One region of the Blautia sp. HCN-1074 genome, then DNA from elsewhere that is predicted to be linked to it. Evidence: predicted binding sites of a transcription regulator. Region 1 holds the regulator's gene; the other holds the start of a gene.

What was found. Region 1 encodes Rex, which represses fermentation and respiration genes when NADH is low (regulators of the CRP and FNR family bind a similar motif). Its sites were predicted from a motif close to ATTGTTAANTANTTAACAAT; they were not measured.
Region 2: WKT11_RS06425 (iron-sulfur cluster assembly scaffold protein) is a predicted target of Rex. The motif match lies at 3,510-3,529, and genes of this name have one in related genera.

The regions. Positions count from the first base shown of each region.
Region 1 covers NZ_JBBKBP010000009.1:59,447-69,901, forward strand. The annotation lists gene WKT11_RS09725 (class I SAM-dependent methyltransferase) at 197-928, shown strand; gene WKT11_RS09730 (GH25 family lysozyme) at 1,082-2,677, shown strand; gene WKT11_RS09735 (hypothetical protein) at 2,679-2,834, opposite strand; gene WKT11_RS09740 (S8 family peptidase) at 3,181-4,029, shown strand; gene WKT11_RS09745 (NADP-dependent isocitrate dehydrogenase) at 4,180-5,388, shown strand; gene abc-f (ribosomal protection-like ABC-F family protein) at 5,464-7,374, opposite strand; gene WKT11_RS09755 (redox-sensing transcriptional repressor Rex) at 7,688-8,335, shown strand; gene WKT11_RS09760 (NAD(P)H-hydrate dehydratase) at 8,546-10,045, shown strand; gene alr (alanine racemase) at 10,110-10,455, shown strand, end outside.
Region 2 covers NZ_JBBKBP010000005.1:105,826-116,280, forward strand. The annotation lists gene WKT11_RS06410 (DNA topoisomerase) at 1-1,621, shown strand, start outside; gene WKT11_RS06415 (UDP-N-acetylglucosamine pyrophosphorylase) at 1,686-2,354, shown strand; gene WKT11_RS06420 (TraX family protein) at 2,453-3,193, opposite strand; gene WKT11_RS06425 (iron-sulfur cluster assembly scaffold protein) at 3,705-4,397, shown strand; gene WKT11_RS06430 (GGGtGRT protein) at 4,416-5,426, shown strand; gene WKT11_RS06435 (STAS domain-containing protein) at 5,810-6,112, shown strand; gene WKT11_RS06440 (ATP-binding protein) at 6,263-6,673, shown strand; gene WKT11_RS06445 (GH36-type glycosyl hydrolase domain-containing protein) at 6,874-9,309, opposite strand; gene WKT11_RS06450 (LacI family DNA-binding transcriptional regulator) at 9,688-10,455, shown strand, end outside.

The DNA.
Region 1 (10,455 bases):
CTAAAATGGTTTCATGTTATCATTATCTAAATTGAAAGATTTGATAGTATGAAGCCATTTTTATAATGTTGTTAGATAATACAGGAAGCGAAAAGATATTTGATAAACGAAAAGCAACTCTTTAGAGATGGTGGGTTGAATTTCAAAGTAATGTATTTTACAAAAATAAAGCATAAAGAAAATGGAGTGACTAAGTTTGAATGATAAAATAGTTGTCTGTTTAGGTAAGGGTGGACAGAGAGAAATGGCAGAGTCTTTTGCCAGGAAAAATAATGTGCCGATCGTGGAGAAACCGGGAGAGCATCTGACGGTAATGTTTGATGCCAAAGGTGTATCTCTGACAGGATATGGTCTGACTTATCAGGGAGATTTTGAGAACATGCTGCACAGAGTTACAAATGGAAGACTTTCTCATGAAATGCTGGTGCGTGCGGCTAAGTCTGACGGAGAAAATCTGAAGGCAATTGATGCTACCGCCGGTATGGGAGAGGATGGTTTTCTTTTGGCAGCGTATGGATATGAGGTGACATTGTATGAACAGAATCCGGTGATTGCCGCTCTTTTGAAGGATGCACTCCGCCGGGCAAAGAAGCACCCGGTATTAAAAGATATTGCAGCCAGAATGAAACTGGTAGAAGGTGACAGTGTAGAATGTCTGGCGAAACTTATGGATCCGATGGACGTGATTTACCTGGATCCTATGTTTCCTGAAAGACAGAAGTCCGGTCTGATCAACAAAAAGCTTCAGTTAATCCAGAAACTGGAACCTCCGTGTTCGGAAGAAAAAGATCTCTTTGATGCGGCTGTCAAGGCCAGCCCATCCAAGATTATTGTAAAGCGTCCGCTGAAAAGTGTATATCTTGATGGTCGGGAACCGTCATACATACTAAAGGGGAAAGCAATCCGCTATGACTGCTATGTAATATAAAAAGTATTGCTATTCACACATGTGAACAGTAATAGAACAGAAATGATAACATTTTATGACAAAATCTTTACGAAAAAATGGTTTCATGTTATTATTATCTCATATGAGTTAAGAATAATGGCATGAAGCCATTTTTAATTGAGAGGTAATCAGATGAAGAAAAAGTTATTCAATAAGCGGGGATGCAGGGGTAAAAAGCTGGCAATTGGTTTTATGGCAATATTTCTGTGCGGAATGCAGTCGGCACAGTCAGTTATGGCAACGATGCACTATGACAGAAGACAGACAGTTGCTTCAGAGCAATTTGAATCTTCTGTAGAAACATTCAGTGCAGCTTCTGCGGCAAGAGCAACGGTAAATAAGAATGCATGGAAGAAAATCAATGGTGTCTGCTACAACGGAAGCGGAAAGCCTATTCCGGGGGCGATTACCAGAGGAATTGATGTATCAGAGTGGCAGGGAACAATCAACTGGGAAAAAGTTAAGAGTTCTGATGTTGATTATGCGTTTGTACGCATTTCCTATGGGCTGAATTATATGGATAAAAAATATGATTATAACATGAAGCAGGCGGAGCTTGCCGGTGTGCCTGTAGGAACTTATGTATATAGTACGGCGAAGAATACAGCAGGGGCGTTAAAAGAGGCACAGCTGGCTATCAATAAGATGAAGGGGTATAAAGTTTCCTATCCTGTAGCTTATGATCTGGAAGATTCGAAAATTCAGAAACTGTCAAAAAAGACTGTATCCGAAATGGCTCTGGCTTTTTGCAATGAAGTCCGTCGCGCCGGTTATTATCCGATTATCTACTGTAATACATACTGGTATGATAATTTTATAGACTGGAGTATGCTTTCTGGCCTTGACGTGTGGATCGCCAGATATGGCGATACGATTCAGGCACCAGACAGAGCGAGGTATTCCTATACGATCTGGCAGTCTACCGATGGAAATACAGAAAATGGTTTGAATCCTACGAAAGGGCTGATTGCGGGAATACCGTCCTGGAATGATTCTGATATTGATTTTGGATATGTGGATTATACGAAGAAAATAACACCAAGATGGGAGCCTGTGGCTTCATATGTTCCGGCAGATAGAGCGAATACCGGATCTTATGAAAATCAGGCAAAAAATGGCTGGGTAGAAGAGGATGGAAGTACTTTTTACTATGTAAATGGCCAGAAAGCAGCCGGATGGAAAGAAATAGACAATAAGAAATACTATTTTGATCCGGATACAGGAAGCCTCTATAAGGATAAGCTTTTTAAGGATGACGGGCAGGTCTATTATGTAGACAGTGACGGAGTCATGTATGCCAATAAATGGCTGACAGATTATAAAGGGAAAACGTATTACTTTAAATCTGATGGTGCCGCTTATAAGGGAATGAAACGCGTAGATGGAAAATATTACTGGTTCCATACCACACAGGGATATATATACAAAAACAGAAAAGTGGTCCGAAGTACCGGAGATATTTATTATTTTGGAAGTGATGGCGTACGCTGTGAAGATGGAATGAAACGCGTAACGGAAAATGGCACTTCTCGCACTTATTATTTCCACACAGATGGAAAAGCACATAAAGGCTGGCTGACATATAAAGGTAAAAAATATTATTTTTATAAAGGAAACAGTAAAATATTATCAGGAACCAGAGCAGAGAATATTACTCTGACCAGCTCAAATAATATTGTTTCTGTCTTTGATAAAAACGGAGTATGCACAAAACAGTACAAAAAATAAATTAGCTGGTATGTGTCTTTTTCCATTCATTTATAAATTCTATCTGTTCCTGATCGGAGATTTCCTGTGATGCTGCGTCGTTTCCGGCGGCTACACAGCATAGGAGAATGAAAGTCTGACAGAGAAGAAAGACCAGAATAAATAATAACGTAATCATAAGCTGCCTCCTGTTATATGCGAGAGATACTGACTTTTGGTATAGACTTTATGAATATACCAAAAGTCTTTGCATATTTTGAGAGTTTTATACATTTTATTCAAAAAAAGCAGAAAAATACCAGATGCTAATGAGAAATGTAAAGGGATTGTCAGGAATACTTGTAAATAATAATTGTTGGAAACACGAAGACAAGTTTTCGGGAATAATTTAAAGTAAGACTGGGCTTATAATATTTCAATGAAATGACGTTAGGGTCAAAAGTCTTATCGTGCAGGCGCGAATGACTTTCTGACTTTTTGCTCCTGATATCATAAAATGTTATAAGTGGATTGAGGAGTTGTTTATGATAAATTCAGATGATTCCGGCTATTCAGGAAAGGGCATTGGTGTCTGTGTGCTGGATACCGGGATTTATTCTCATATAGATTTTACAGGGCGGATACGGGCATTTCATGACTTCATCGGACACCGTATCCAGCCGTATGATGATAATTCTCATGGAACCCATGTATGTGGTATCATAGGCGGTGACGGAAGAGCTTCACAGGGGCGTATCAGGGGAGTTGCACCTGGCTGTGAACTGATTATGCTGAAAGTTCTGGACCGTATGGGAAACGGAAGAAAAGAGGATGTGCTGAGGGCTTTTCAGTGGATTTTGGAGAACCGGCGGTATTATGGAATCCGTGTGGTCAATATTTCTGTCGGAACGACTTGTCGAACATTTGAGGATCATAAGGTTTTGATTGATGGAGTAGAGCGGTTATGGGATGAAGGACTGGTTGTAGTGGCCGCAGCAGGAAATCAGGGACCTGGTCCGGGAAGCGTGACGGCGCCCGGAAGCAGCCGTAAGATCATTACCGTAGGCTCCAGTGATCTTCTCACGGGGCGGACTGCCATATCAGGAAGAGGACCGACTTTTGAATGTATCTGCAAGCCTGATCTGGTTGCTCCGGGAAATCATATACTTTCCTGTGCTTCGGGACCGGATAACGGATATGGAGTTAAGAGTGGCACATCCATGTCCACACCTCTGGTTTCCGGCGCGGCAGCACTGATGTTAGAAAAAAATCCGGAGCTGACAAATGTTCAGATTAAGATGAAATTAAAAGAATGTGCCAGAGATCTGGGACTGCCTAAAAATCAGCAGGGTTGGGGAGAATTGGATTTGGGACATCTTATGCGATCAGTATGAATTAATTGTACAATTGCAGAAATACCACTTTACCATACAAAAGCATTGACGAATGGTCAGATTTCGGCTATTATGATAGTTAATTGATTATCAAAGGTGCTGTACACACAGTGAACAGTAAAATTATCAAAGCCAAAGAGGAGGACTAACATGAAAAAAATTCAGATGCAGACACCACTTGTGGAAATGGATGGAGATGAGATGACCAGAATTCTCTGGAAGATTATTAAAGATGAACTTATTCTCCCATATATTGATTTGAATACTGAGTATTATGATCTTGGCCTGGAATACAGAAATGAAACTGATGACCAGGTAACTGTTGACGCAGCAGAAGCTACCAAGAAGTACGGCGTTGCAGTTAAATGTGCAACGATTACTCCGAATAAGGCGAGAATGGAAGAGTACACCTTAAAGAAAATGTACAAAAGCCCGAATGGAACGATTCGTGCGATTCTTGATGGAACCGTATTTCGTGCTCCGATTGTTGTAAAGGGTATCGAGCCATGTGTTAAGAACTGGAAGAAACCGATCACGATCGCACGTCATGCATACGGTGATGTGTATAAGAATACAGAGATGTACATTGATGGACCAGGAGATGCTTATCTGGTATTTGAAGGTGCTGACGGACAACAGAGAAAAGAATTGATTCATCACTATGAAGGCCCGGGGGTTCTTCAGGGTATGCACAATCTGGATAATTCTATCACAAGTTTTGCAAGATGTTGCTTTAATTATGCGCTTGATACGAAACAGAATCTGTGGCTTGGCGGCAAGGATACGATTTCCAAGATTTATGACGGACGTTTCAAAGAAATTTTTGCAACGATCTATGAGAATGAATTCAAGGATAAATTCGAGGCAGCAGGCATTGAATACTTCTACAGTCTGATCGATGATATTGTAGCCCGCGTTATGAAAGCGGAAGGTGGATTTATCTGGGCGTGCAAGAACTATGATGGTGATGTTATGAGTGATATGGTTTCTTCTGCGTTTGGTTCTCTGGCTATGATGACATCCGTTCTGGTATCCCCTCAGGGTTATTATGAATATGAGGCTGCTCACGGAACTGTACAGAGACACTATTATCGTCATCTGAAGGGCGAAGAGACCTCCACAAACTCTGTGGCAACAATTTTTGCATGGACTGGTGCACTGAGAAAAAGAGGCGAATTAGATGGCAATAAAGATCTGATGGAATTCGCAGACAAGCTTGAGAAAGCTACTCTGGAGACGATCGAGAGCGGTAAGATGACAAAAGACCTTGCATTGATTACTTCTCTTGAGAATGTAACCGCGCTGAATAGTAAGGAATTTATTCTTGCAATCAGAGAAAAGCTGGATGAGATTTTATAATTTGTAAATGATTATGTCTCAAAACTGATAGATCGTATTTTATAAGATATATAATAAAAATGGGAGGAACCTGCATTATGCAAGTTCTTCCCATTTTTCATATAATCCCTCAAGTTCTTCGGTAATTGCGGACTTCTCTTTGCTGAGTTTTGCACATTCTGCTACGTTGGTGCAGATATCCGGGAGAACCATGGTTTCGTCGATTTCTTTGTCTCTTGTTTCAAGTTCTTCAATACGGGCTTCAACTTTTTTCAATTCATTTTCGCGTTTTCTTTGGCGTGCCTGTTCTTCTTTCTGTTGTTGCCAGGAGAGTTTATTGTCAGATGCCTGTTTGGCTTCTGCGATTGCCTGGGCGGCAGCGGGTGCATATTTTTCAGTCAGTTCTTCTTTCTTTTCCAGATAATAATCATAGTCTCCGATATAATTTACGACTGCCTGGTTAGTCAGATCCAGAATTCTGGTAGCTGTCTGATTGATGAAATATCGATCGTGGGAGACATAGAACACGGTTCCGGTATAGCTGTTTAATGCCTCTTCCAGGATTTCCTTGGATGCGATATCAAGATGGTTGGTAGGCTCATCGAGAATCAGAAAGTTTGCCTCTGAAAGCATCAGCTTGGCGAGAGATACACGGCCTCTTTCTCCACCGGAGAGGGCAGAGATGAGCTTAAATACATCGTCTCCTGTGAACAGGAAAGCAGCGAGCATATTTCGAATCTCTGTTTCTGTAAGAGTAGGATAAGCATCAGAAATTTCTTCAAAGATAGTTTTCTCCATATGCAGTACGTGATGTTCCTGATCGTAATAGCCAATCTGAACTTTAGAACCAAGACTGAATCTGCCGCCGTCTGCATCAATCAGTCCATTGATGATCTTTAACATGGTAGTCTTACCGGTTCCGTTATTACCAATCAGAGCTACACGTTCTCCACGCTTGATCTCAAAAGAGATATCGCTGAAAAGTGTCTGCCCCGGGAAAGATTTGGAAAGGTTCTCTACAGTGAGAACGTCGTTTCCGCTGATAAATCTTGGTTCCAGTGAGATTCGCATCTGGTTCTGGATTTCCTGTGGCTTATCGATACGCTGAATCTTATCCAGCATTTTTTCACGGCTCTCCGCGCGCTTAATTGACTTCTCACGGTTAAAGGATTTCAGTTTGGCAATAACAGCCTCCTGATGTTTGATATCACGCTGCTGGTTAAGATAAGCTTTATACTGCGCGTCACGAAGCTGTGCTTTTTTGAGTGCATAGGCGGAGTAATTTCCACTGTACATACGCATAGTGCCGGCTTCAATTTCTACTACCTTAGTGACTACCTTGTCAAGAAAATAACGGTCATGGGATACAATAAATACAGCTCCCGGATAGTTGAGCAGATAAGTTTCCAGCCAGGAAATACTCTCCATATCAAGGTGGTTGGTAGGCTCATCCAGCAGAAGGATATCCGGGCTGGAGAGAAGCAGTTTACCGAGAGCAACACGTGTTTTCTGACCTCCGGAGAGAGTTTCAATCTGGCGTTCGAAATCATCTTCGGTAAAGCCAAGACCTTTTAATACGCCCATGATCTCGCTTTTGTATGCGTATCCGTTTTCCAATTCAAACTGGTGGCTCAGTCTCGTATAAGTATTCATCAGACTGTCCAGAGCATCACCTGTGGTTGTTTTCATCTCCTGTTCCAGAGAACGCAGGCGATTCTCCATATCAATGATGTGCTGCTTGGTAGAAATCAGCTCCTCATAAATCGTGTGGTGTCCATGGATATCCTGGTACTGGGCGAGATATCCGATATTTTTATCTTTGGCAAGGACTACGTTTCCCGAATCAGGTGAGAGCTCGTGCATGATGATACGCAGCAGGGTAGTTTTACCGGCACCATTATTGCCAATCAGAGCTGCTTTTTCACGGTCTTCTATATGGAAACTGGCGTCTTGAAGGATGACTTTTTCGCCAAAAGATTTACAGATATTCTGACATGATAAAATCATAAGAATTCCTCCATTTATAATTTGTCCGCGTACTATTATAATCGAAAAAAGTTGTTTTTGAAAGTATTTTAAATGAATTTATCTATTTCTACAAAGATATTCGTTGCTTAGTAGTGCAATCCCAATTTGTTCCAGACTGCCGGAAATGATAGAAAGTTATAGATAAAAAATAGAAAATACCGTTTTATAAGATAGTTTCTGAGGTAAATTGATAAAAAATGCAGAATTATTTGGTGAAAAAGTACAGAATTAGTTTGACAATAAAATAACATCTGGGTATAATTGACATAGACAAGTTAAGGAGGGAAAATTTGTGGAAGCTAAGGAAATTTCAAAAGCGGTGATTAAACGTCTGCCACGTTATTATCGCTACCTCGGTGAGTTGATGGAGGAGAATGTTGAGCGTATATCTTCCAATGATCTCAGCAAAAAGATGCATGTGACAGCTTCCCAGATTCGTCAGGACTTAAATAATTTCGGCGGTTTTGGTCAGCAGGGTTATGGCTATAATGTACGTTATTTATACACAGAGATCGGCAAGATCCTTGGACTGGATACAGTACATCCGATGATTATTCTTGGTGCCGGTAATCTGGGACAGGCGCTGGCCAATTATGTGGACTTCGAAAAACGTGGTTTTAAACTGGTTGGTATTTTTGATGTAAATCCTGTACTTGAGGGAATTGCGGTGCGCGGAATCGAGATACAGATGTTAAGTGATCTTCCATTTTTTCTGAAGGAGAATGAGGTAGAGATTGCTATTTTGACTCTTCCGAAGAATAAAGCCAAAGAGATGGCGAAGATTTTAATTGATAATGGAATTAAGGCAATCTGGAACTTTGCACACATTGATCTGGATGCTCCGGAGGATGTAATGGTTGAGAATGTACATCTTTCAGAGAGCCTTATGACTCTGTCCTATAACCTGAGTGAATACAGGAAAGAGCACGAAGGCGAGTAGAACATGATGTGGAACACAAGGCTGTGGTCATCTGATCACAGCTTTTCTGAATTTAGCAGGATGATTTGGCTTATTCACAACTATAAAATGAAAGTGGATTTAAAATATCCGTCTGGCCAGAATGGCTGAGAAATTTATTCTGTATAAAATTACGTGGTGGAACAAATTAAATATTTGATGAAATACGGGAACATACGGGGAGGTGAACAGATGAGAGGAGTTGTGACTGCGGCAGAAATGAAGGCGCTGGATGCAAATACGATTGAGAAAGCCGGAATTCCTTCGCTGGTATTAATGGAGCGTGCTGCATTACAGACTGTTACAGAAATCATAAAGCGGGTGAATACGAAGGATAAAGAGAAAATCCTGGTGGTCTGCGGAACCGGGAATAACGGAGGAGACGGACTGGCAATTGCCAGATTACTCCATTTACACGGATTTAAAACGTGGTATTATATTGTTGGAAATGAAGAAAAAATGACAAAAGAAACTTCCAGTCAGCTTCGCACAGCAGAGTATTATCATACTCCACGGGTGCATAACCTGATTCTGGATGAATATACTACTATAGTAGATGCCATTTTTGGAGTTGGACTCAGCAGACCGATAGAGGGAAAATACGGAGAACTTATCAGCGAATTAAATCAGGCATCTGCGTTTAAAGTTGCGGTGGATATTCCTTCAGGGATTGATGCAGATACAGGATTCGAGAAAGGAATCGCTTTCCGGGCCAATCTTACGGTTACATTTGCTTTTCGAAAGAGAGGCCTGTGTTTCTATCCGGGGCGTATGTATGGTGGGGAGATCATTGTGGCGGATATTGGGATTTATTCAATGCCTGATAAGAAAATCCGAATGAATTACCTGGAAAGAGAAGATTTGAAAATGCTTCCGGACAGACTTCCCTATGGGAATAAGGGGACTTTCGGTAAGGTACTTTTGGTTGCAGGTTCTGAAGGAATGTGCGGTGCAGCATATTTAAGTGCCGCAGCTGCACTAAAGTGTTCGGCGGGCATGGTGAAGATCCAGACCGTGGAGGCAAATCGTGTTCCATTACAGACACTTCTGCCGGAGGCAATGATCACCTGTGATTTTGATGAGAGTAAAAATGAGAGAATGCTGGAATGGTGTGATGTGCTGGTGATCGGACCGGGGCTGGGAGCAAGTGCACAGAGCAGAGAGCGTGCTCAGTGGTTTCTGTCAAGAGCTGCTATGTGTGGAAAATCAGTTGTTCTGGATGCAGATGGATTGAATCTTCTGGCACTTCATGAGGACTGGAAGAGGTTTATCGGAGAGAATGTGATCGTCACGCCGCATATTGGCGAGATGAGCCGCCTGTGTGGAAAAAGTATTGGTGATATTCAGGATTGTCTGGTTCAGACAGCATTTGACTATGCAAAGGAAACAAAAGCAGTCTGTGTTTTGAAAGATGCATGTACTGTAGTGTCAGGTGCGTCAGAAGAGAGGTATCTGAATATTTCCGGAAACGCAGGAATGGCAACAGCTGGCAGTGGTGATGTACTAAGCGGCGTGATCGCAGGTGTGCTTTGTATGTATCTGAAAGCAGAAAGGAAGCCATCCATGGCGATGATGGCAGCCCTTGGTGTATATGTTCATGGGCTTGCCGGTGATCTGGCGGCTGAAACAGTAGGTCAGCGGGGTATGACAGCAGGAGACATTATCCGGTTTTTGCCGGAAATATTAAAATAAAGAATAACTGGTCGTAACAACGTGTGAATCGTTTATGAGCAGTTATGGCAGAGGACGAATTATTATGGAGAAAAATAACAGAGTGAAAGCAGTGATTTCTCTGGATGCCGTAGAACAGAATTTCAGGGAAATGAGAAAGAATATTGCAGAGGATACGAAGATGATCGCAGTGGTTAAGGCGGATGCTTATGGCCATGGTGCGGTACCAATCGCACATCTGATAGAGAATCATGATTATATCTGGGGATTTGCGGCTGCAACGGCAGAAGAGGCTGTTCATCTGCGTCAGGCCGGTATTACAAAACCAATTCTGATTCTTGGAATTGTATTTGATGAATACTTTCCTGAACTTGTTCAGTATGACATTCGTCCTGCTGTATGCGAGTATGATGAGGCGAAGAAACTCTCTG
Region 2 (10,455 bases), on a different contig from region 1:
TTTTTCCCGCGTGCTGACACTGCGATATGGAAACAGTGTGTCAAATTATTTAAATACGAAACATCAGGCCATTTCCGTTGGGCGTGTGATGACCTGTGTGCTTGGAATGGTAGTGCGAAGAGAACGGGAGATTCGGGTATTTGTAAAAACACCGTTTTACCGGGTGCTCAGCAGCATTGCGCTTGAGGGAGAAAACTTTGAAGGGGAGTGGAGGGCTGTTAAGGGCAGCCGGTATTTCCAGACTCCTTATCTGTATAAAGAAAACGGATTTAAAGAGAAAGCATACGCAGAGAAGCTGATACAGGAGTTGTCTGTCAACCAGCCGTTGCAATGTGTGGTGGACAAGGTTGAAAGAAAGAAAGAAAATAAAAATCCCCCGCTTTTATTTAATCTGGCAGAACTTCAGAATGTATGCTCAAAGCTGTTTAAAATCAGTCCGGATGAAACGCTGAAAATCGTACAGGAACTGTATGAGAAGAAACTGGTCACATATCCGAGAACCGATGCGCGTGTGCTCTCAACAGCGGCGGCTAAAGAGATTTATAAAAATATTTCCGGATTGCGCAATTATGAACACACAACAGAAATCGCGCAGCACATTATTGAGCAGGGAAACTATAAGAATCTGGCAAAGACCCGATATGTCAATGACAAACAGATTACAGACCATTATGCCATCGTTCCGACTGGACAGGGACTAAATGCATTGAGAAGCGTTTCTCTTACTGCGCAGCGTGTATATGAGACAATCGTAAGGAGATTTCTTTGTATTTTCTATCCGCCGGCAGTATATCAGAAGGTCAGTCTTGTGACAAAGATACAGGGAGAGAGCTTCTTTTCTTCATTTAAAGTACTGCTGGATGAAGGTTATTTAAAGATTGCCTCAAATTCTTTTGCGAAACGAAAGGCAGCAGACGCAGTAAATGGAGCAAACCAAGCCAGCGCAGCTGGAAATGCCGGAAGTGATGCGGATTCAGATAATGAAAAAAATGGCTCAGATAATTCTTCAGAGGATATGGCGTGCGACACCAGACTACTGGCTGCATTGCAGAACCTGAAGAAAGGTGATATACTCTCGGTAGATGACCTGAGTATCAAAGAGGGTGAAACATCACCGCCGAAGCGTTACAATTCCGGTTCTATGATTCTTGCCATGGAGAATGCCGGACAGCTGATCGAGGATGAGGAACTTCGTGCTCAGATCAAGAGCTGCGGAATCGGCACCAGTGCAACCAGAGCTGAGATTCTGAAGAAACTGTTCAATATCAAATATCTGGCACTGAATAAGAAAACGCAGATGATCACACCGACACTTCTGGGTGAGATGATTTTTGATGTGGTAAATTGTTCTATCAGACAGCTTCTGAACCCGGAACTTACAGCAAGCTGGGAAAAAGGTCTCAATTATGTGGCGGAGGGAAGTATCACAGAGCAGGAATATATGGATAAGCTGGAACATTTTGTAAGAGTGCGTACGAAACAGGTGGAGGACAGTAATTTCCAACCTTATCTGCGACAGTTTTTTGACGCGGCAGCTGTTAATTATAAAATCCAAGTTGGCAAAACCAATACAAAAACAACAGCCAGAGCAGGGCGGTCACGTACTTATCAAAAATCATAAAATGTTTATCCGGGCAAAATATGAGAAAAATGAAAATAATAATTAAAGAAAAGAGGAAAACAGGATGTTAAAGGATTTCACGATTGCGAATCTTCTGGATTTAAATGAAACGATTGCAAAGGATTTATTTGAAGGAAAAACCTATCCATGGGAAGTGTTACCGGAGATTGGCGATTTTATCCTGAAACTGGGACAGACTTTAAGTGAAGAAGAATATAATCATCCGTCAGAAGATGTATGGATTGCAAAGAGCGCGAAAGTAGCACCGACAGCCTGCATTAACGGACCGGTCATTATCGGAAAAGAAGCAGAGGTACGCCACTGTGCATTTATCCGCGGAAAAGCTATTGTAGGTGAGGGAGCAGTAGTAGGAAATTCAACAGAGCTTAAGAACGCAGTGCTTTTTAACAAAGTGCAGGTTCCTCATTATAATTATGTGGGTGATGCGGTTCTGGGTTATAAATCCCATATGGGAGCAGGCTCCATCTGTTCCAATGTAAAATCAGATAAAAGGTTAGTTATCGTAAAAGATGGTGAAGAGAAGATCGAGACAGGACTTAAGAAATTTGGCGCTATGCTGGGAGATAATGTAGAAGTAGGATGCGGTTCTGTATTAAATCCTGGAACTGTAATCGGACGCTGCTGCAATATTTATCCGCTTTCCTCTGTAAGAGGCTGTGTACCTGCAAACCATATCTATAAATCAAAAGCTGAAATTGTAGAGAAACAGTGAAATAGAAAAAGGTGTTAAGAAACGGATGAAGAACAGAGGTTTCTTAACACCTTTTTCTATGAAGAATAACAAAAGCTCAGGACGTTTTCAAACGCATTTTACCGGAAGAACAGAAGCTGTCTGAGAATCACCAGAATTATGATATGTACCGGATAAAACCAGTAAAAGACATATTTCAGAAATTTTCCTTTCACAAATCCACGTTCTCCGTTATACATATTAATGGAGAGAAATGCAAAGCAGGCTTTCCATTCATAATAAAGCCAGCAGCTTCCGATGATAGCCTGGGCAGTTTTTTCATTGCGAAACCAGTACATGATAAGCAGGAAAACAAACCCCCTCCATCCGTAATCTGCCTTAAGAAAAACGGAGACAGCGAGTAATGCCAGTATGCATACAAACTGCATCTTCTGATTATCCCAGAAGTATTCAAGGGCGCAGAAGGCCAGATATCCCAGAAACAGGGTAAAAAAGACGTTCTGTTTCTCGTATCGCCAGGTATTTGTAAACATGAAATTCCACGGAATTTCAGAAATACATGCGAATAAAAAGAGATTTCGTCCGTATTTTCTGCGGTTATGGGTGTGCAGAAATCCTTCGACTAACAGAAAACAGAAAATAGGAAAAGCCGCCCTTCCGATATCACGGAAAATACGATACCAGCTGTAATCCACTCCACCAAAACTGAAAAGTATTGCATTTGCAGGTGGATAGTTATACAGAATCATTACACCTGTATGGTCGATAAGCATCAGGATGATCGCGATTAATTTTAAAGCACTTCCGCTCAGAACCCGAAATCGTTCGGGAAGAAAAGAAGCAGGTAATGATGTTGTCATGATGAAAATCCTTTCTTTGGTAATACAATTTCTGATATACTTGCTTTTTTATAATTTAGTATGGCTGACAAGTTGATTTTTGAAACAATTTCACTGAATAAATTTTTTGTTTTAGAGCGAAAGAAGACATGGCGGTGGCTATGGCAACCGACGACAACGCGGAAATTTAAATGTAAGATTATTTTAGAAATCAACTTATTGGTATATTTGTCTATTGTATCACATAAACGCTATAAATTGTATCTGTTTATGCAAATTGCCTAAAAGGCTGACAAATCAGTAAAGAAAGTATCTGCCAGAGACAAAAAAATCAAAGATAGTTAAAAATTTTACAAATTATGACTGGACGAATCTCCACTTTTGTGAGAAAATAACACTAGGTTGTTAGGCATACTCATCTGCAGTCATTCAGCAGACGGCAGAGATCTGCATTATGTGGTTCATTCAGCAGTTCCGCATAGTGGCGGGTATAACAACATGAAGTTAATCTATACTTGAAAGGAGTTTTACAATGATTTATTCACGCGAAGTAGAAGAAATGTGCCCAGTTGCACAGGGCGTTCATCATGGCGCCGCTCCAATCCCAGAAGAAGCTAAATGGGTACAGGCAAAAGAAGTCAAAGACATTTCCGGTCTTACACACGGTGTTGGCTGGTGTGCACCACAGCAGGGTGCCTGCAAGCTTACATTAAATGTTAAAGAAGGTATCATCCAGGAAGCACTGGTTGAGACTATCGGATGTTCAGGTATGACTCATTCAGCAGCTATGGCTTCCGAGATTCTTCCGGGCCTGACTGTAATGGAGGCACTGAACACTGACTTAGTTTGTGATGCGATTAATACAGCTATGAGAGAACTCTTCCTTCAGATCGTTTACGGACGTACACAGTCTGCATTCTCAGAAGACGGACTTCCGGTAGGCGCTGGACTTGAGGACCTTGGTAAAGGACTTCGCTCTCAGGTTGGTACAATGTATGGAACTCTGAAAAAAGGACCTCGTTACCTTGAAATGGCAGAAGGTTATGTAACAGGTATTGCTCTTGATGCAGATGATGAGATCATCGGATATCAGTTCGTAAGCCTTGGAAAAATGACTGATTTCATCAAAAAAGGCGATGACCCGAATACTGCATGGGAAAAAGCAAAAGGTCAGTACGGCCGTGTTGCAGACGCTGTTAAAATTATCGACCCAAGAAAAGAATAATTTAGGAGGTAACAGGAAATGGCTTTATTTGAATCATATGAGAGACGAATTGACAAGATCAATTCTGTTTTAAACAGCTATGGCATTGCTTCTATCGAAGAAGCTGAGAAAATCACAAAAGACGCAGGTCTTAATGTTTACGATCAGATCAAAGGCATTCAGCCGATCTGTTTCGAGAACGCTTGCTGGGCATATACAGTAGGTGCTGCTATCGCAATCAAAAAAGGATGCAAGAAAGCAGCAGACGCAGCAGCAGCTATCGGTGAAGGACTTCAGGCTTTCTGTATTCCTGGATCCGTTGCTGATACACGTAAAGTAGGTCTTGGACATGGTAACCTTGGCAAAATGCTTCTTGAAGAAGAGACAGAGTGCTTCTGCTTCCTGGCTGGACATGAGTCTTTCGCAGCAGCTGAAGGTGCTATCGGTATCGCTGAGAAAGCAAACAAAGTTCGTCAGAAACCATTACGTGTTATCCTGAACGGTCTTGGAAAAGATGCTGCTCAGATCATCTCCCGTATCAACGGCTTTACATATGTAGAGACAGAATACGATCCATACAAGAACGAAGTTAAAGAAGTATTCAGAAAATCCTATTCTGAAGGTCTTCGTGCAAAAGTTAACTGCTACGGCGCAAACAGCGTTCCGGAAGGTGTTGCTATCATGTGGAAAGAAGACGTTGACGTTTCTATCACAGGTAACTCCACAAACCCGACACGTTTCCAGCATCCGGTTGCAGGTACATACAAGAAAGAACGTCTTGAAGCAGGAAAGAAATACTTCTCTGTTGCTTCCGGTGGTGGTACAGGACGTACACTTCACCCAGACAACATGGCAGCAGGCCCGGCTTCCTATGGTATGACAGATACATTAGGACGTATGCACTCTGATGCACAGTTCGCTGGTTCTTCTTCCGTACCGGCTCATGTAGAGATGATGGGTCTTATCGGAGCAGGTAACAACCCGATGGTTGGTATGACTGTTGCAGTAGCTGTTTCCATTGAGGAAGCTGCTAAAGCTGGCAAGTTCTAATTCATATAAAAGAAAATAAAGTGTAAGCGCGTTGAAAGTGCCGCAAACTCAAGGGTTTGCGGCACTTTTGTTATGTGGAGATAAAAGGTACGGCTTTAGAACGAAACAGTTTCAAAAAGCACAAAAAAATTTGAGTAGCTAACACGTAGCTAACACACGTAGCTAACACTTTTGGACATGAAAAAAGCGGCAGATAAGCTCTGCCGCAGGATGTCATTTCTTTATTTTTTCAATTTCATTTTTCGGATCATCAAACGTACATTGCTTTGTTTAGAAACGCAAAAAATTACTTCTTCAAATCTCAGAAAAAATCATGTATAATATAGGCAATATAATTTGAAGGAAATTTAATAGAAATTTTTATAATTTGAAGGGAGAATAAAATGAGTCTTAAGATCGAAAAGCAAAGTGAAGGAACAAAAGATACTGTATTATTATCAGGCAGATTAGATACAACGACGGCGCCGGAACTGGAAGCCTTTATGGAAAAGGAACTGAAAGATACACAGGAGCTTGTATTTGATCTGACGGATCTGGAGTATATTTCATCAGCAGGCTTGCGTGTACTCCTGAAAGTACAGAAATATATGAATAAAAAAGGAGATTTCAAATTGACCCATGTCAGCGAGGTTATAGAGGAAATATTTGAAATTACAGGATTCAGTGATATATTAACAATCGAGTAATTTATAAAAAGGGTTTTGTGATGAGAACAGAACCCTTTTTTGGAATTTGTTAGTGCACTGGTTATTATTAGAGGCAAAAAGAACCAGCTGTATTTCGGAATGATTTTTTAAACACACTCCAGAAAACAACTTGCAGGAAGGAGAAGGGATTTGAAGGATATTACAGTTGAAGCAAAAGTAGAGAACATTGATGTTGTAACAAATTTTGTAAATGATATTTTAGAAGAAAATTGCTGCCCTATGAAGATTCAGATGCAGATAGATGTTGTTATTGATGAAATATTTGGAAATATTTCATATTATGCTTATGGCGCTGATGGTGGAAAAGCTTCGGTACAGGCTGGAATAGAGAAAGGAATGATCGTTCTGGTTTTTATTGATCAGGGAATTCCCTATAATCCGTTGGAGAACAAAGATCCGGATATAACCCTGAATCTGGAAGAGAGAGAAATTGGTGGTCTTGGAATTTATATGGTTAAGAAAATAATGGATGAAGTTTCCTATGAATATATGGATGGACAGAATATCCTGAGAATGAGAAAAAGTTTAAGTAGCAGATAAAATTTTTTCTGAACTTATAGAAAGTTAAAAAACCAGCTATCTGATAATATTTCATCGAATTGCAAAATACGCCAGACGAAATATTGTCATTAGCTGGTTTTACTTTTATGAATTGTACCAAATAGTAAAAGCAGATTGTACATATCTCTTGCTTGCAAAAGATATGTAGTGCTGTACAAGTTTGCGACAGATAGTTTCTATTATCCCATGTATACAGTTACATGATATTCTTTCTTGCCTTCTTCAAATGGAATCAGGCATCCTTCATGTTCTTTTCCGTCTACAACGACTTTCTTAACACCCTTCTGAACATTATCAGGATTTTTAACGTCGATATAATAAACAGCATCTCTGAAAGTTCTGGTAAGTTTGAAATCACCGAAGCCTTCCGGAATACATGGATTGATGCAGAGTCCATCATAGGATGGCTGTACACCCAGGATTGCCTGAGACAGATTCCAGAAAGTCCATGCTGCTGTACCGGTCAGCCAGCTGTTCTTTGCCTGACCATGGAAGACTGCGTCAGCACCTGCAACCATCTGTGAATATATGTACGGCTCTGTGCAATGAATCTCACTTATGCCCTCGATATAGGACGGACAAGTCTTCTTGTAAATCTCAAACGCCCTGTTACCGCGTCCGATTACGGTTTCTGCGATAGAAACCCACGGATTGTTGTGGCAGAAGATACCTGCATTTTCTTTATATCCCGGCGGGTAGGAGGAAATTTCTCCAAGATTCAGATAATACTGGGTATAAGCCGGCTGCAGGATCATAATGCCATATTTCGTATCAAGACGCTCTTTGACAGAATCCAGAGCTTTTTCGGCAAGGCCTTCTTTGACCCCGATTCCAGCCATAACGCAGAAGCCCTGTGGCTCGATGAAAATCTGTCCCTCTTTACATTCTTTGGAACCGACTTTCTGAGATTCGGCATCGTATGCACGGAGGAACCATTCTCCATCCCATCCAGCATCAAGTACTGCCTGATACATCTGATCTACTTCTTTTTCTGCTCTTTCGGCAGCCGCGGTGTCACCTATATGACGGCTGATTTCTGCGAATTCTTTTCCGTATTTTACGAACATACCTGCGATAAATACGGATTCTGCAACAGGTCCTTCAGATGGGCCAGTTGTCTGGAAGGATTCTCCTGGTTCTGTGGAGAAACAGTTCAGGTTCAGACAGTCATTCCAGTCTGCGCGTCCGATCAGTGGAAGTTTGTGCGGCCCGAGATGAGTTGCTGTATATTCGAAAGAACGATGCAGATGCTCATACAGAGGAGCTGCCTTTTCTTTCTGATTATCAAAGTCAACCATTTCATTTAAGATAGAGAAGTCTCCGGTTTCTTTCAGGTAAGCGGAAACTGCTGCAATCAGCCATAACGGGTCATCATTGAAACCGCTTCCGATATCCAGGTTACCCTTCTTGGTAAGTGGCTGATACTGATGATAAGCACTTCCGTTTTCAAACTGAGTGGCAGCAATATCGAGGATACGTTCTCTTGCGCGTTCCGGAATCAGATGTACGAAACCAAGGAGATCCTGACAGGAATCACGGAATCCCATTCCGCGGCCTGTACCGGATTCATAATAGGAAGCGGAACGAGACATATTAAAGGTGACCATACATTGGTACTGATTCCAGATATTTGCCATACGATTTACATGCTCATCGTTACTCTCTACATGATAACGGGAGAGAAGCTTGTCCCAGTAAGCATTCAGCTCGGCAAATGAAGCATCAACCTGTTCGGTTGTCTGGAACTGTCTGAGAATCTTATGAGCGCCGTCCTTGCGGATTACGTTTGGAGCGATAAATTTCTGATCCTGTGGATTTTCGCTGTATCCCAGAACAAAAATAAAATCCTTGGATTCTCCTGCAGAAAGTGTTATATTAATCTGGTGGCTTGCGATTGGATACCATCCGCTTGCAACAGAATTTCTTGCTTTATTCTCTTTTACAGCAACAGGAAAAGCATTTCCGTTGTTCATACCAAGGAAAGCATCTCTGCTTGTATCAAAACCATCCACCGGGCTGTTTACGCTAAAGAAACTGTAATGTCTGCGGCGTTCGCGATATTCGGTTTTATGGTAAATAGTGCTGCCTTCGATCTCAACTTCACCGATACTTAAATTTCTCTGGAAGTTTGTACTGTCATCTACGGCATTCCAGAGGCAGAACTCTACATAAGAGAAGAGAGAAAAGGTTTTCGGAGCATCAGTTGTGTTTGCGAGAGTCAGTTTATTAATCTCACAGGTTGTGTTTACAGGAACAAAAGCAAGAAGATCAGCTTTTAATCCATTTTTGGAAGACAGAAAACGGCTGTAGCCGATTCCGTGATGGCATTCATAAGAATCCAGTGGTGTCTTGGAAGGCATGGAACCTGGGTTCCAGATTTCTTCTCCATCATGGATATAGTAATATTTTCCGTTGGAATCTACCGGAATATTGTTGTAGCGGTAACGGGTGATACGAAGAAGTTTGGCATCTTTGTAGAAACTGTATCCGCCACAAGTGTTAGAAATCAGGGAGAAAAAGTCCTGAGATCCCAGATAGTTGATCCATGGAAGCGGAGTATCTGGGGTAGTGATGACATATTCTTTGGCGTTGTCATCGAAATAACCGAATTTCATAAGAAGTCCTCCTGTTTTATTATGATTTTGCGTCAGTTGTTTTAAATATACAGAAAATTCAAACACGAAAACGAATAAGTTTAGAATAAAAACAGACGATTATCGTGGCATTACTGCTATTTGTCTCTAGTATAGCGGAAGACAGTGATAAAATCAATTGTTTTACAGAAAAATAAGTGTCAAAAAATAAGAGGGTATTTTCGTTAAAATGATGAATTGGATTTGTGATAATGGAAAAATATTGGGTGTTAAAATTGTGCAATCATACAAAAAATATAAAAGATGCACAAAAAAATGAATTGCAAGCTTGAAAATTTGTGCGAGTAGTTATACAATGAAAGTACGAAAACGATTACGAAAATTTTAGGAGGCATACCTATGGTTTCGATGAAAGAAATTGCGAAAAAGTGTAATGTCTCTGTGGCCAGTGTCAGCAAAGCATTGAACGGTTATTCCGATATCAGTGAGGAGACGAGGAAGCTGATCTTACGAACTGCTTCGGAAATGGGCTATCTTCCTAATTCCTCTGCGAGAACGTTAAAGACGAAGAGAAGCTATAATATCGGAGTCATGTTTGTTGATGAAGCGGCCAGTGGACTTACGCATGATTATTTTAATCATGTGCTGGAAAGCTTCAAAAGGACCGCAGAGGAGAAAGGGTACGATATTACCTTTACGAGCGGAAAAATTTCCGGACAGAAACTAAGCTATTACGAACATTGCCGTTACAGAGGGGTAGATGGAGTTGTGATCGCGTGTGTGGATTTCTATGCAGATGAGGTGCAGGAGCTGATTCGTTCGGAAATTCCGGTGGTAACGATCGACCATGTGTTTGATGGAAATATTGCAGTTGTTTCCAATAATACACAGGGAATGGAAGATCTTGTTTCGTATGTTTATGAGCAGGGACACAGACGCATTGCTTATATTCATGGAGATAATACTTCTGTAACCCGTATGAGACTTTCTGGCTTTTACAGAACCTTACAGAGACTGGGAGTAGAGATACCGGATGATTATATTAAGGAATGTCCTTACAGAGATGCGGATACCGCTGCAATGGTGACAGGGGAGCTGTTAGATCTTCCGTTGCCGCCGACCTGCATTCTTTATCCGGATGATTATGCTGCGATAGGTGGAATTAAT